DNA from 4 places in the Paenibacillus nitricinens genome. Region 2 is predicted to be linked to each of the others. Evidence: a T-box and tRNA genes for the amino acid it is inferred to sense, from the RefSeq annotation. Region 2 holds a T-box; the other regions hold tRNA genes.
The links. A T-box is a leader RNA that pairs with one kind of tRNA and senses whether it is charged. The one in region 2 lies ahead of ACN6KS_RS24195 (valine--tRNA ligase), so its partner is inferred to be a tRNA-Val.
Positions count from the first base shown of each region.

Region 1: it encodes a tRNA-Val, which carries the amino acid that the T-box ahead of ACN6KS_RS24195 (valine--tRNA ligase) is inferred to sense. The anticodon was not compared.
Region 3: it encodes a tRNA-Val, which carries the amino acid that the T-box ahead of ACN6KS_RS24195 (valine--tRNA ligase) is inferred to sense. The anticodon was not compared.
Region 4: it encodes a tRNA-Val, which carries the amino acid that the T-box ahead of ACN6KS_RS24195 (valine--tRNA ligase) is inferred to sense. The anticodon was not compared.

Region 1 covers NZ_CP183948.1:6,115,947-6,119,211, reverse strand. Annotated here, with positions in the region: rRNA gene ACN6KS_RS27280 (23S ribosomal RNA) at 1-1,804, shown strand, start outside; rRNA gene rrf (5S ribosomal RNA) at 1,880-1,996, shown strand; tRNA gene ACN6KS_RS27270 (tRNA-Asn) at 2,003-2,078, shown strand; tRNA gene ACN6KS_RS27265 (tRNA-Thr) at 2,080-2,155, shown strand; tRNA gene ACN6KS_RS27260 (tRNA-Glu) at 2,167-2,241, shown strand; tRNA gene ACN6KS_RS27255 (tRNA-Val) at 2,282-2,357, shown strand; tRNA gene ACN6KS_RS27250 (tRNA-Gln) at 2,401-2,475, shown strand; tRNA gene ACN6KS_RS27245 (tRNA-Lys) at 2,481-2,553, shown strand; tRNA gene ACN6KS_RS27240 (tRNA-Leu) at 2,569-2,652, shown strand; tRNA gene ACN6KS_RS27235 (tRNA-Gly) at 2,659-2,733, shown strand; tRNA gene ACN6KS_RS27230 (tRNA-Arg) at 2,741-2,817, shown strand; tRNA gene ACN6KS_RS27225 (tRNA-Pro) at 2,846-2,919, shown strand; tRNA gene ACN6KS_RS27220 (tRNA-Gly) at 2,932-3,005, shown strand; tRNA gene ACN6KS_RS27215 (tRNA-Pro) at 3,020-3,093, shown strand; gene ACN6KS_RS27210 (ImmA/IrrE family metallo-endopeptidase) at 3,195-3,265, opposite strand, start outside.
Region 2 covers NZ_CP183948.1:5,404,859-5,408,123, forward strand. Annotated here, with positions in the region: gene ACN6KS_RS24195 (valine--tRNA ligase) at 1-2,009, opposite strand, end outside; T-box leader at 2,072-2,355, opposite strand; gene ACN6KS_RS24200 (LysM peptidoglycan-binding domain-containing protein) at 2,698-3,265, opposite strand, start outside.
Region 3 covers NZ_CP183948.1:5,888,971-5,892,235, forward strand. Annotated here, with positions in the region: tRNA gene ACN6KS_RS26115 (tRNA-Leu) at 1-68, opposite strand, end outside; tRNA gene ACN6KS_RS26120 (tRNA-Cys) at 83-156, opposite strand; tRNA gene ACN6KS_RS26125 (tRNA-Gly) at 167-241, opposite strand; tRNA gene ACN6KS_RS26130 (tRNA-Gln) at 248-322, opposite strand; tRNA gene ACN6KS_RS26135 (tRNA-His) at 342-417, opposite strand; tRNA gene ACN6KS_RS26140 (tRNA-His) at 463-538, opposite strand; tRNA gene ACN6KS_RS26145 (tRNA-Trp) at 562-635, opposite strand; tRNA gene ACN6KS_RS26150 (tRNA-Tyr) at 641-726, opposite strand; tRNA gene ACN6KS_RS26155 (tRNA-Thr) at 732-807, opposite strand; tRNA gene ACN6KS_RS26160 (tRNA-Phe) at 835-910, opposite strand; tRNA gene ACN6KS_RS26165 (tRNA-Asp) at 921-998, opposite strand; tRNA gene ACN6KS_RS26170 (tRNA-Met) at 1,025-1,101, opposite strand; tRNA gene ACN6KS_RS26175 (tRNA-Val) at 1,119-1,194, opposite strand; tRNA gene ACN6KS_RS26180 (tRNA-Glu) at 1,250-1,324, opposite strand; tRNA gene ACN6KS_RS26185 (tRNA-Ser) at 1,343-1,435, opposite strand; tRNA gene ACN6KS_RS26190 (tRNA-Asn) at 1,439-1,514, opposite strand; rRNA gene ACN6KS_RS26195 (23S ribosomal RNA) at 1,575-3,265, opposite strand, start outside.
Region 4 covers NZ_CP183948.1:953,784-957,048, reverse strand. Annotated here, with positions in the region: gene ACN6KS_RS04285 (YdeI/OmpD-associated family protein) at 1-153, opposite strand, end outside; tRNA gene ACN6KS_RS04280 (tRNA-Gly) at 258-328, opposite strand; tRNA gene ACN6KS_RS04275 (tRNA-Pro) at 341-414, opposite strand; tRNA gene ACN6KS_RS04270 (tRNA-Arg) at 445-521, opposite strand; tRNA gene ACN6KS_RS04265 (tRNA-Gly) at 530-604, opposite strand; tRNA gene ACN6KS_RS04260 (tRNA-Leu) at 611-694, opposite strand; tRNA gene ACN6KS_RS04255 (tRNA-Lys) at 710-785, opposite strand; tRNA gene ACN6KS_RS04250 (tRNA-Gln) at 854-928, opposite strand; tRNA gene ACN6KS_RS04245 (tRNA-Asp) at 945-1,022, opposite strand; tRNA gene ACN6KS_RS04240 (tRNA-Met) at 1,048-1,124, opposite strand; tRNA gene ACN6KS_RS04235 (tRNA-Met) at 1,197-1,273, opposite strand; tRNA gene ACN6KS_RS04230 (tRNA-Val) at 1,291-1,366, opposite strand; tRNA gene ACN6KS_RS04225 (tRNA-Glu) at 1,373-1,444, opposite strand; tRNA gene ACN6KS_RS04220 (tRNA-Ser) at 1,461-1,553, opposite strand; tRNA gene ACN6KS_RS04215 (tRNA-Asn) at 1,559-1,634, opposite strand; tRNA gene ACN6KS_RS04210 (tRNA-Ile) at 1,638-1,714, opposite strand; rRNA gene rrf (5S ribosomal RNA) at 1,772-1,888, opposite strand; rRNA gene ACN6KS_RS04200 (23S ribosomal RNA) at 1,964-3,265, opposite strand, start outside.

The DNA.
Region 1 (3,265 bases), 710 kb from region 2:
CCATTGAAAGAGTGCGTAATAGCTCACTGGTCGAGTGACTCTGCGCCGAAAATGTAACGGGGCTAAACACACCACCGAAGCTATGGCTAGATACTATGTATCTGGGGTAGGGGAGCGTTGTATGTGGGTTGAAGGTGTACCGTAAGGAGCGCTGGACAGCATACAAGTGAGAATGCCGGTATGAGTAACGAAAAGATCAGTGAGAATCTGATCCGCCGAAAGCCCAAGGTTTCCTGAGGAAGGCTCGTCCGCTCAGGGTAAGTCGGGACCTAAGGCGAGGCCGAAAGGCGTAGTCGAAGGACAACAGTTTGAAATTACTGTACCACCGTAATCCGCTATGAGCGATGGGGTGACGCAGGAGGGTAGTGACGCGGACTGATGGATATGTCCGTCTAAGCAGTGAGGCTGATGTGTAGGCAAATCCGCACATCGTTAAGGCTGGGCTGTGATGGGGAGCGAAAATTACAGTAGCGAAGGTCATGATCTCACACTGCCAAGAAAAGCCTCTAGCCAGGAGAAGGTGCCCGTACCGCAAACCGACACAGGTAGGCGAGAAGAGAATTCTAAGGCGCGCGGAAGAACTCTCGTTAAGGAACTCGGCAAAATGACCCCGTAACTTCGGGAGAAGGGGTGCCCCGGTAGTGTGAATAGCACGAGGGGGCCGCAGTGAAAAGGCCCAAGCGACTGTTTAGCAAAAACACAGGTCTGTGCGAAGCCGCAAGGCGAAGTATACGGGCTGACGCCTGCCCGGTGCTGGAAGGTTAAGGGGAGTGGTTAGGAGCAATCCGAAGCTATGAACCGAAGCCCCAGTAAACGGCGGCCGTAACTATAACGGTCCTAAGGTAGCGAAATTCCTTGTCAGGTAAATTCTGACCCGCACGAATGGCGTAACGACTTGGGCGCTGTCTCAACGAGAGATCCGGTGAAATTTTAATACCTGTGAAGATGCAGGTTACCCGCGACAAGACGGAAAGACCCCATGGAGCTTTACTGCAGCTTGATATTGAATTTGGGTACGATCTGTACAGGATAGGTGGGAGCCGTAGAAATCGGAGCGCAAGCTTCGGTGGAGGCGCCGTTGGGATACCACCCTGATCGTATCTAGGTTCTAACCTAGTACCGTAATCCGGTACGGGGACCGTGTCAGGCGGGCAGTTTGACTGGGGCGGTCGCCTCCTAAAGAGTAACGGAGGCGTTCCAAGGTTCCCTCAGAATGGTTGGAAATCATTCGAAGAGTGCAAAGGCATAAGGGAGCTTGACTGCGAGACCTACAAGTCGAGCAGGGACGAAAGTCGGACTTAGTGATCCGGTGGTACCGCATGGAAGGGCCATCGCTCAACGGATAAAAGCTACCCTGGGGATAACAGGCTTATCTCCCCCAAGAGTCCACATCGACGGGGAGGTTTGGCACCTCGATGTCGGCTCATCGCATCCTGGGGCTGAAGTAGGTCCCAAGGGTTGGGCTGTTCGCCCATTAAAGCGGTACGCGAGCTGGGTTCAGAACGTCGTGAGACAGTTCGGTCCCTATCTGTCGTGGGCGCAGGAAATTTGAGAGGAGCTGTCCTTAGTACGAGAGGACCGGGATGGACGTACCGCTGGTGCACCAGTTGTTTCGCCAGAAGCATGGCTGGGTAGCTACGTACGGACGGGATAAGCGCTGAAAGCATCTAAGCGTGAAGCCCCCCTCAAGATGAGATTTCCCAATTAGTAAGACCCCTTGAAGACGACGAGGTAGATAGGTTGGAGGTGGAAGTGCAGTAATGCATGGAGCTGACCAATACTAATCGGTCGAGGGCTTATCCTATATTTAAAACGCAAATTCAATTCGGATTCAGTTTTCAGGCGACTCAAGCCTGAGCATTTACGCTGTAAATGCCCGTTTGGTGGCGATAGCGGAGGGGTTCCACGCGTACCCATCCCGAACACGACCGTTAAGCCCTCCAGCGCCGATGGTACTTGGACCGAAGGGTCCTGGGAGAGTAGGACGTTGCCAAGCGGATATTCCCTGATAGCTCAGTTGGTAGAGCACTCGACTGTTAATCGAGTTGTCACAGGTTCGAGCCCTGTTCGGGGAGCCATGCTCTCATAGCTCAGCAGGTAGAGTGCTTCCATGGTAAGGAAGAGGTCACCGGTTCGAATCCGGTTGAGAGCTCCACAGATTTGCAAGGCCCGTTGGTCAAGGGGTTAAGACACCTCCCTTTCACGGAGGTAACATGGGTTCGAATCCCATACGGGTCACCAACTTTTACTTGTACTTACCCTTAGAGGGTCCCATAGATATGGAGGCTTAGCTCAGCTGGGAGAGCATCTGCCTTACAAGCAGAGGGTCGGGGGTTCGATCCCCTCAGCCTCCACCATAATCTTCCTGAGAGATTGTGGGCAACATAGAGTTACCATCAATGGGGATTAGCCAAGTGGTAAGGCAACGGACTTTGACTCCGTCACTCATAGGTTCGAATCCTATATCCCCAGCCAAGTGCGAGCCATTAGCTCAGTTGGTAGAGCACCTGACTTTTAATCAGGGTGTCGAAGGTTCGAGTCCTTCATGGCTCACTTTTATTATTACATGCGCGTGTGGCGGAATGGCAGACGCACCAGACTTAGGATCTGGCGTTTCACGACGTGGGGGTTCAAGTCCCTTCACGCGCACCACTTATTGCGGACGTGGCTCAGCGGTAGAGCATCGCCTTGCCAAGGCGAGGGTCGCGGGTTCGATTCCCGTCGTCCGCTCCATAATTTTGCGCCCTTAGCTCAGCTGGATAGAGCGTTTGACTACGAATCAAAAGGCCGGGAGTTCGAATCTCTCAGGGCGCGCCATTTTTATTAAGCACTTATAGTATTATAACGGGATGTAGCTCAGCTTGGTAGAGCACCTGGTTTGGGACCAGGGGGTCGCATGTTCAAATCGTGTCATCCCGATTTTTCACCTTTGCGGGTGTAGTTCAATGGTAGAACTTCAGCCTTCCAAGCTGATAGCGTGGGTTCGATTCCCATCACCCGCTCCATAATTTTATAGTAACGGGATGTAGCTCAGCTTGGTAGAGCACCTGGTTTGGGACCAGGGGGTCGCATGTTCAAATCGTGTCATCCCGATACTCAGCTTAATTGCTCTTAGATAGCTCTTACTTCGGTAAGAGCTTTTTTTGTTATGTATAGAATTAAAACACGCATAAATTCATATAACATATGTTCTATCATTCTTCCAAAAGAAACTGTACTTCTGATGGAATGCCAATCCGTAGATAATAACTTTTACAGGATTCTT
Region 2 (3,265 bases):
ATATACCAGTCACATAGATCGTCCCAAATGAAGTTGTACAGCTGGCGACCGGTCTCACCGAACTCGTACGAGTCAATTAGACGCGTAATCTCACGAGAAGTTTCGTTCAGACGGTGCAAAATCCAGCGATCAGCAGTACTTAGCTCACCCGAAATGTCAATATTCTCAAAGCTTACGCCTTCCAAATTCATCAGCGCGAAGCGTGATGCATTCCAGATCTTATTGGCGAAATTACGCGCCTGCTCAACCTTTTCCCAGCGGAAGCGCAGATCCTGTCCAGCTGTGCTTCCGGTAGAAATCATGTAGCGCATTGCATCTGCGCCATACTTCTCGATGACTTCAAGGGGGTCTACACCGTTTCCGAGCGATTTGGACATTTTTTGACCTTCAGAATCCCGTACCAAACCATGCATCAATACATCTGAGAATGGTTTTTCTCCGGTGAATTCGAGGGCAGAGAAGATCATCCGTGCTACCCAGAAATAAATAATATCGTAGCCCGTTACGAGCACATCGTTCGGGTAGTAGCGTTTGAAATCCGCACTGTCCTCATCCGGCCATCCTAGTGTGGCAAAAGGCCAAAGATTAGAGCTGAACCAGGTATCCAGTACATCTTCGTCCTGTTTCAAGTCGGTTAAGCCACTGATCCGGCGCGCTTCTTCCTCGTCATTTGCTACAACCAATTCACCAGTAGACTCGGAATACCATGCCGGAATACGATGTCCCCACCACAGCTGACGGGAAATACACCAATCACGTACGTTCTCGATCCAGTTCAGGTAAGTTCTCTCGAAACGGTCCGGTACGAAGTTAACCCCGTTCCCATCCTTCTGTGCATTGATGGCAGCTTCAGCCAGCGGCTGCATCTTTACGAACCATTGTGTAGACAAGTACGGCTCAACAACCGCTCCAGAGCGCTCACTGTGTCCTACTTGATGCACATGATCTTCGATATTGATCAGGACGCCTTGCTCCTTCAGGTCAGCAGTAATGGCCTTACGACATACACTCCGGTCTTGACCTTGGTAAGGTCCTGCTTCTTCATTCATCGTACCGCTCTCATCCATTACGTTAATCTGCGGTAAGTTGTGACGTTGACCCATTTCGAAGTCATTCGGATCATGAGCGGGTGTAATCTTAACCGCACCACTACCAAACTCTTTGTCTACATAATCATCAGCGATAATCGGAATCTCACGGCCAATAATCGGCAGGATCAACGTTTTGCCGATTAGATCTTTGTAACGATCGTCTTCCGGATGAACAGCAACCGCTGTATCACCCAGCATCGTCTCCGGACGTGTAGTCGCCACTGTGATAAATCCGCTACCGTCTTTGAGCGGGTAACGCAGGTGATACAAGTGACCATTAACTTCTTTATATTCAACCTCGATATCCGACAATGCTGTACGAGCCGCCGGATCCCAGTTGATAATACGTTTGCCGCGGTAGATCAGGCCTTTATTATAGAGCTTAACGAATACCTCGCGTACAGCTTTCGATAACCCTTCATCCAGGGTAAAACGTTCGCGGGAATAGTCAAGGGAAAGCCCCATCTTAGCCCACTGCTCATGAATGGTGTTCGCATATTTATCTTTCCACTCCCACACCTGCTCCAGGAACTTCTCGCGGCCGAGATCATGTCTAGAAATTCCCTGCTCACGCAGCTTTTGCTCTACCTTTGTCTGCGTTGCGATACCGGCATGGTCCGTACCTGGTAGCCACAACGTGTCGAAGCCCTGCATCCGTTTCGTACGAATCAGGATATCCTGAAGCGTAAAATCAAGCGCATGACCAATGTGCAGCATTCCCGTTACGTTTGGCGGCGGGATTACAATGCTGTATGCTTTTGCATCTGGACGCCCGCCTGCACGGAAATATCCACCCTCTGTCCAGTAGGAATACCACTTGGTTTCTGCCGATTTCGGATCATACGTGGTTGGCATTTCATTCTTAGAATCATTTGCAGCGGCAGCCTCTGCCGCTGTTAGATTATTTGGGTCAGCCATTCTCTGATACCTCCACTTGGTTACTTGTAGTTGGTTTCTAAAAAACAAAAAGACCCCTCGTCTCAAAGGACGAAAGGCCATTCTTTCGCGGTACCACCTTTGTTTCGCGCCAATGAAAAATAAACCTGCACTTCTCTCACCTTACGGTTCAGAAGCTTAGCGCGACACTCGTACAGATAACGGCTGCTACCGGCCACATCCTAACTTATCTTTCATATCCATGAAGACAAGCTCAGAAGGGCGACTCCGGGGCGACTTCGGTGGCTGTATCCTACGGAATGTCACAGCACTTGCATTCCGCTCTCTGAAGGGCTGACCGCCTACTCTTCCCGTTCCCAGTCTTTACTTAGATATTGCTTACTCCATAATACATTTTGAGTCTTCCCTAGTCAACCTGAATAGGCTTCTACAGCGGGACTTTGAGCGGAATTTCGACTTATAGCGGGCATATGTCGAAATTTCATTCGATTCCTCACACTGCATTGATTAGATACCCCGTATTCTAACGTTCTCCGGTCACACAAGAATAAACGCCTTCGACGTCCTTTTACGGACGGTAAGCGTTTATTCGAGAAATATAAGGATAATGTATAATGTGAAACTTATATATTCTTATATTTTGACAAAAATCCCGATCTACTAACAGACCGGGATTCATCTATTCATGTGAATATGCATTGTAATTCATTTATGGAATGTACAACACTTGCCCTTCTTCTACACTCTGCCCGGACAATCGATTATACATTCCCAGCTCCCGCGCACTTAGCTGATACTTCTCTGCGATTGTATCCAACGTTTCTTCACGCTGTACGATGCAAAGGCGAACCTTACGGAATAGGTTAGCGCCATCTGCTCCGGTAATGAATCTGCTCTTCCACTCCGTATTATTTCCGGCCTCGGGAATGATCGCTGCAGCCGATGCATTTCCTTCAGATAGGAGAGCCTCTTGTTCTTTACGAGAACGACTAGAGCTGAGTAATGAAGAGAAGGTGAGATGTTCTTTGGCTGGAGCCTCCGCTTCTTGCTTGCTTCCTAGCGCAATCTTAAGATCTTGTTTCTCCTCGGTATGTGGCACAGTCTCCTGAGAAACTAAGCCTTCGTTCGTATTCTCACTGATCGGCTGCGCATTCTCTTCTTGTGTGTGAAGCTCATGGTTTGCTACGTTTTCAGAAGCAAATACAGCGATATCTTTGTCTGCGTCGGTAATCGCTGCTGGAACAGCGGTTTCTCTTGAAGCAAAAGTATATTCCGCT
Region 3 (3,265 bases), 480 kb from region 2:
GGACTCGAACCTCCACGGTTTCCCTCTCGATTTTGAGTCGAGCGCGTCTGCCATTCCGCCACGCCGGCACATATGAACTTAATGGAGGCGCCACCCAGATTTGAACTGGGGATAAAGCTTTTGCAGAGCTTTGCCTTACCACTTGGCTATGGCGCCATGTAAAATATGGAGCGGACGACGGGAATCGAACCCGCGACCCTCGCCTTGGCAAGGCGATGCTCTACCGCTGAGCCACGTCCGCATAAAATGGCTGGGGATATAGGATTTGAACCTATGCATGACGGAGTCAAAGTCCGTTGCCTTACCGCTTGGCTAATCCCCAATAACATTTTAAAGTAAAATGGGGCGACTGATGGGTCTCGAACCCACGAATGCCGGAACCACAATCCGGTGCGTTAACCCCTTCGCCACAGTCGCCATATTAAACTGAAATTCGTTGCCATTCTTCTTTGTTAAAGTAAATGGGGCGACCGATGGGTCTCGAACCCACGAATGCCGGAACCACAATCCGGTGCGTTAACCCCTTCGCCACGATCGCCATATTAAACTTTAGAAAGAATTTGGCAGGGGCAGCAGGAATTGAACCCACACCAACGGTTTTGGAGACCGTTGTTCTACCTTTAAACTATGCCCCTAAAACTGGTGGAGGATGATGGATTCGAACCACCGAACACTTACGTGAGCAGATTTACAGTCTGATGCGTTTGGCCACTTCGCTAATCCTCCAAGGATGGTGCCGGCGAGAGGACTTGAACCCCCAACCTACTGATTACAAGTCAGTTGCTCTACCAATTGAGCTACACCGGCATGGCACTCATTCTATTGTGAAAATCATGGTGGCTCGAGACGGATTCGAACCGCCGACACGAGGATTTTCAGTCCTCTGCTCTACCGACTGAGCTATCGAGCCAAGGTAAAAATGGCGGAACCGACGAGATTCGAACTCGCGATCTCCTGCGTGACAGGCAGGCATGTTAGGCCAACTACACCACGGTTCCAAAAGATATAATTTCTTGATGAAAATTGGTTGCGGGGGCAGGATTTGAACCTGCGGCCTTCGGGTTATGAGCCCGACGAGCTACCGGGCTGCTCCACCCCGCGTCGTTCTTAAATGAATATGGTGGAGGCTGAGGGGATCGAACCCCCGACCCTCTGCTTGTAAGGCAGATGCTCTCCCAGCTGAGCTAAGCCTCCATAAACAACAATTGTTATTGTACCAAAGTCCACTATGTAAAATCAAGTGAAAATTTGGTGACCCGTATGGGATTCGAACCCATGTTACCTCCGTGAAAGGGAGGTGTCTTAACCCCTTGACCAACGGGCCATACTAAGTAAAAATTTGTGGCGGAGAGAGAGGGATTCGAACCCTCGAGACGCTTGTGGCGCCTACACGATTTCCAATCGTGCTCCTTCGGCCAAACTCGGACACCTCTCCATATGGCTCCCCGAACAGGACTCGAACCTGTGACAACTCGATTAACAGTCGAGTGCTCTACCAACTGAGCTATCAGGGAATATTCATACCAGGCTTGATGCCTGAAAACTGAATCCGAATTGAATTTGCGTTTTAAGTATAGGATAAGCCCTCGACCGATTAGTATTGGTCAGCTCCATGCATTACTGCACTTCCACCTCCAACCTATCTACCTCGTCGTCTTCAAGGGGTCTTACTAATTGGGAAATCTCATCTTGAGGGGGGCTTCACGCTTAGATGCTTTCAGCGCTTATCCCGTCCGTACGTAGCTACTCAGCCATGCTCCTGGCGGAACAACTGATGCACCAGCGGTACGTCCATCCCGGTCCTCTCGTACTAAGGACAGCTCCTCTCAAATTTCCTGCGCCCACGACAGATAGGGACCGAACTGTCTCACGACGTTCTGAACCCAGCTCGCGTACCGCTTTAATGGGCGAACAGCCCAACCCTTGGGACCTACTTCAGCCCCAGGATGCGATGAGCCGACATCGAGGTGCCAAACCTCCCCGTCGATGTGGACTCTTGGGGGAGATAAGCCTGTTATCCCCAGGGTAGCTTTTATCCGTTGAGCGATGGCCCTTCCATGCGGTACCACCGGATCACTAAGTCCGACTTTCGTCCCTGCTCGACTTGTAGGTCTCGCAGTCAAGCTCCCTTATGCCTTTGCACTCTTCGAATGATTTCCAACCATTCTGAGGGAACCTTGGAACGCCTCCGTTACTCTTTAGGAGGCGACCGCCCCAGTCAAACTGCCCGCCTGACACGGTCCCCGTACCGGATTACGGTACTAGGTTAGAACCTAGATACGATCAGGGTGGTATCCCAACGGCGCCTCCACCGAAGCTTGCGCTCCGATTTCTACGGCTCCCACCTATCCTGTACAGATCGTACCCAAATTCAATATCAAGCTGCAGTAAAGCTCCATGGGGTCTTTCCGTCTTGTCGCGGGTAACCTGCATCTTCACAGGTATTAAAATTTCACCGGATCTCTCGTTGAGACAGCGCCCAAGTCGTTACGCCATTCGTGCGGGTCAGAATTTACCTGACAAGGAATTTCGCTACCTTAGGACCGTTATAGTTACGGCCGCCGTTTACTGGGGCTTCGGTTCATAGCTTCGGGTTACCCCTAACCACTCCCCTTAACCTTCCAGCACCGGGCAGGCGTCAGCCCGTATACTTCGCCTTGCGGCTTCGCACAGACCTGTGTTTTTGCTAAACAGTCGCTTGGGCCTTTTCACTGCGGCCCCCTCGTGCTATTCACACTACCGGGGCACCCCTTCTCCCGAAGTTACGGGGTCATTTTGCCGAGTTCCTTAACGAGAGTTCTTCCGCGCGCCTTAGAATTCTCTTCTCGCCTACCTGTGTCGGTTTGCGGTACGGGCACCTTCTCCTGGCTAGAGGCTTTTCTTGGCAGTGTGAGATCATGACCTTCGCTACTGTAATTTTCGCTCCCCATCACAGCCCAGCCTTAACGATGTGCGGATTTGCCTACACATCAGCCTCACTGCTTAGACGGACATATCCATCAGTCCGCGTCACTACCCTCCTGCGTCACCCCATCGCTCATAGCGGATTACGGTGGTACAGTAATTTCAAACTGTTGTCCTTCGACTACGCCTTTCGGCCTCGCCTTAGGTCCCGACTTACCCTGAGCGGACGAGCCTTCCTCAGGAAACCTTGGGCTTTCGGCGGATCAGATTCTCACTGATCTTTTCGTTACTCATACCGGCATTCTCACTTGTATGCTGTCCAGCGCTCCTTACGGTACACCTTCAACCCACATACAACGCT
Region 4 (3,265 bases), 2.3 Mb from region 2:
AAGCGTTCCTCTATAGGGGATTCCATTTACACTTCCTTTTACCTGTATTCTGGACTTTGTTTCAAATATTTGTTCGGCATCAAAAGGGACGTTAAGATAAGTCCAGCTCCCGCTTGCATCAGGCCGCACTAATTTAGCTTCGAATTCAAACATAGCTACATCCCCCTCAACTAAAATCCTATGTTCTATTGTATCCATTCGAATGTAACTATACAAAAAAACACCTATCTATAATAGATAGGTGTTTCTTAATTATAAGCGGGTGATGGGAATCGAACCCACGCTATCAGCTTGGAAGGCTGAAGTTCTACCATTGAACTACACCCGCAAAGGTATAAAATCGGGATGACACGATTTGAACATGCGACCCCCTGGTCCCAAACCAGGTGCTCTACCAAGCTGAGCTACATCCCGTCAAAACATGTAATTACTTCGTAATAAAAATGGCGCGCCCTGAGAGATTCGAACTCCCGGCCTTTTGATTCGTAGTCAAACGCTCTATCCAGCTGAGCTAAGGGCGCAAAAATTATGGAGCGGAAGACGGGAATCGAACCCGCGACCCTCGCCTTGGCAAGGCGATGCTCTACCGCTGAGCCACTTCCGCAAAATATGGTGCGCGTGAAGGGACTTGAACCCCCACGTCGTGAAACGCCAGATCCTAAGTCTGGTGCGTCTGCCATTCCGCCACACGCGCACACTTTAAAAATAATGGTGAGCCATGAAGGACTCGAACCTTCGACACCCTGATTAAAAGTCAGGTGCTCTACCAACTGAGCTAATGGCTCGCAAGATGGGGTCCCCGAAAAGTATTCGGATTCACCTTCAGAGAGTAACTTCACTTTTTGGGGTGAAGTGGCTGGGGATATAGGATTTGAACCTATGCATGACGGAGTCAAAGTCCGTTGCCTTACCGCTTGGCTAATCCCCAACAATAATTAACTAAATGGCGGAACCGACGAGATTCGAACTCGCGATCTCCTGCGTGACAGGCAGGCATGTTAGGCCAACTACACCACGGTTCCAAAGACATAATGCATAAGTGAAAATTGGTTGCGGGGGCAGGATTTGAACCTGCGGCCTTCGGGTTATGAGCCCGACGAGCTACCGGGCTGCTCCACCCCGCGTCATTTAATAATTATATACTATTCATTTACACTTCGCCAGCTAGTCCCAAAACATCATGCTTAAGGAAAATTTGGTTGCGGGGGCAGGATTTGAACCTGCGGCCTTCGGGTTATGAGCCCGACGAGCTACCGGGCTGCTCCACCCCGCGTCGTTCTTAAATGAATATGGTGGAGGCTGAGGGGATCGAACCCCCGACCCTCTGCTTGTAAGGCAGATGCTCTCCCAGCTGAGCTAAGCCTCCATGTTATGACCCGTATGGGATTCGAACCCATGTTACCTCCGTGAAAGGGAGGTGTCTTAACCCCTTGACCAACGGGCCATGCTAATAAAATTTGTGGCGGAGAGAGAGGGATTCGAACCCTCGAGACGCTTGTGGCGCCTACACGATTTCCAATCGTGCTCCTTCGGCCAAACTCGGACACCTCTCCATAAATGGCTCCCCGAACAGGACTCGAACCTGTGACAACTCGATTAACAGTCGAGTGCTCTACCAACTGAGCTATCAGGGAATATGGTGGGCCTTAGTGGACTCGAACCACCGACCTCACCCTTATCAGGGGTGCGCTCTAACCAGCTGAGCTAAAGGCCCTTTTAAGACATTTAAATATTAAGGGCAAAAAAAATACCACGGGTAATGTGGTTGTCCGCTTGGCGGCGTCCTACTCTCCCAGGACCCTTCGGTCCAAGTACCATCGGCGCTGGAGGGCTTAACGGTCGTGTTCGGGATGGGTACGTGTGGAACCCCTCCGCTATCGCCACCAAACGGGCATTTACATCGTAAATGCTCAGGCTTGAGTCGCCTGAAAACTGAATCCGAATCGAATTTGCGTCTTAAATATAGGATAAGCCCTCGACCGATTAGTATTGGTCAGCTCCATGCATTACTGCACTTCCACCTCCAACCTATCTACCTCGTCGTCTTCAAGGGGTCTTACTAATTGGGAAATCTCATCTTGAGGGGGGCTTCACGCTTAGATGCTTTCAGCGCTTATCCCGTCCGTACGTAGCTACTCAGCCATGCTCCTGGCGGAACAACTGATGCACCAGCGGTACGTCCATCCCGGTCCTCTCGTACTAAGGACAGCTCCTCTCAAATTTCCTGCGCCCACGACAGATAGGGACCGAACTGTCTCACGACGTTCTGAACCCAGCTCGCGTACCGCTTTAATGGGCGAACAGCCCAACCCTTGGGACCTACTTCAGCCCCAGGATGCGATGAGCCGACATCGAGGTGCCAAACCTCCCCGTCGATGTGGACTCTTGGGGGAGATAAGCCTGTTATCCCCAGGGTAGCTTTTATCCGTTGAGCGATGGCCCTTCCATGCGGTACCACCGGATCACTAAGTCCGACTTTCGTCCCTGCTCGACTTGTAGGTCTTGCAGTCAAGCTCCCTTATGCCTTTGCACTCTTCGAATGATTTCCAACCATTCTGAGGGAACCTTGGAACGCCTCCGTTACTCTTTAGGAGGCGACCGCCCCAGTCAAACTGCCCGCCTGACACGGTCCCCGTACCGGATTACGGTACTAGGTTAGAACCTAGATACGATCAGGGTGGTATCCCAACGGCGCCTCCACCGAAGCTTGCGCTCCGATTTCTACGGCTCCCACCTATCCTGTACAGATCGTACCCAAATTCAATATCAAGCTGCAGTAAAGCTCCATGGGGTCTTTCCGTCTTGTCGCGGGTAACCTGCATCTTCACAGGTATTAAAATTTCACCGGATCTCTCGTTGAGACAGCGCCCAAGTCGTTACGCCATTCGTGCGGGTCAGAATTTACCTGACAAGGAATTTCGCTACCTTAGGACCGTTATAGTTACGGCCGCCGTTTACTGGGGCTTCGGTTCATAGCTTCGGGTTACCCCTAACCACTCCCCTTAACCTTCCAGCACCGGGCAGGCGTCAGCCCGTATACTTCGCCTTGCGGCTTCGCACAGACCTGTGTTTTTGCTAAACAGTCGCTTGGGCCTTTTCACTGCGGCCCCCTCGTGCTATTCACACTACCGGGGCACCCCTTCTCCCGAAGTTACGGGGTCATTTTGCCGAGTTCCTTAACGAGAGTTCTTCCGCGCGCCTTAGAATTCTCTTCTCGCCTACCTGTGTCGGTTTGCGGTACGGGCACCTTCTCCTGGCTAGAGGC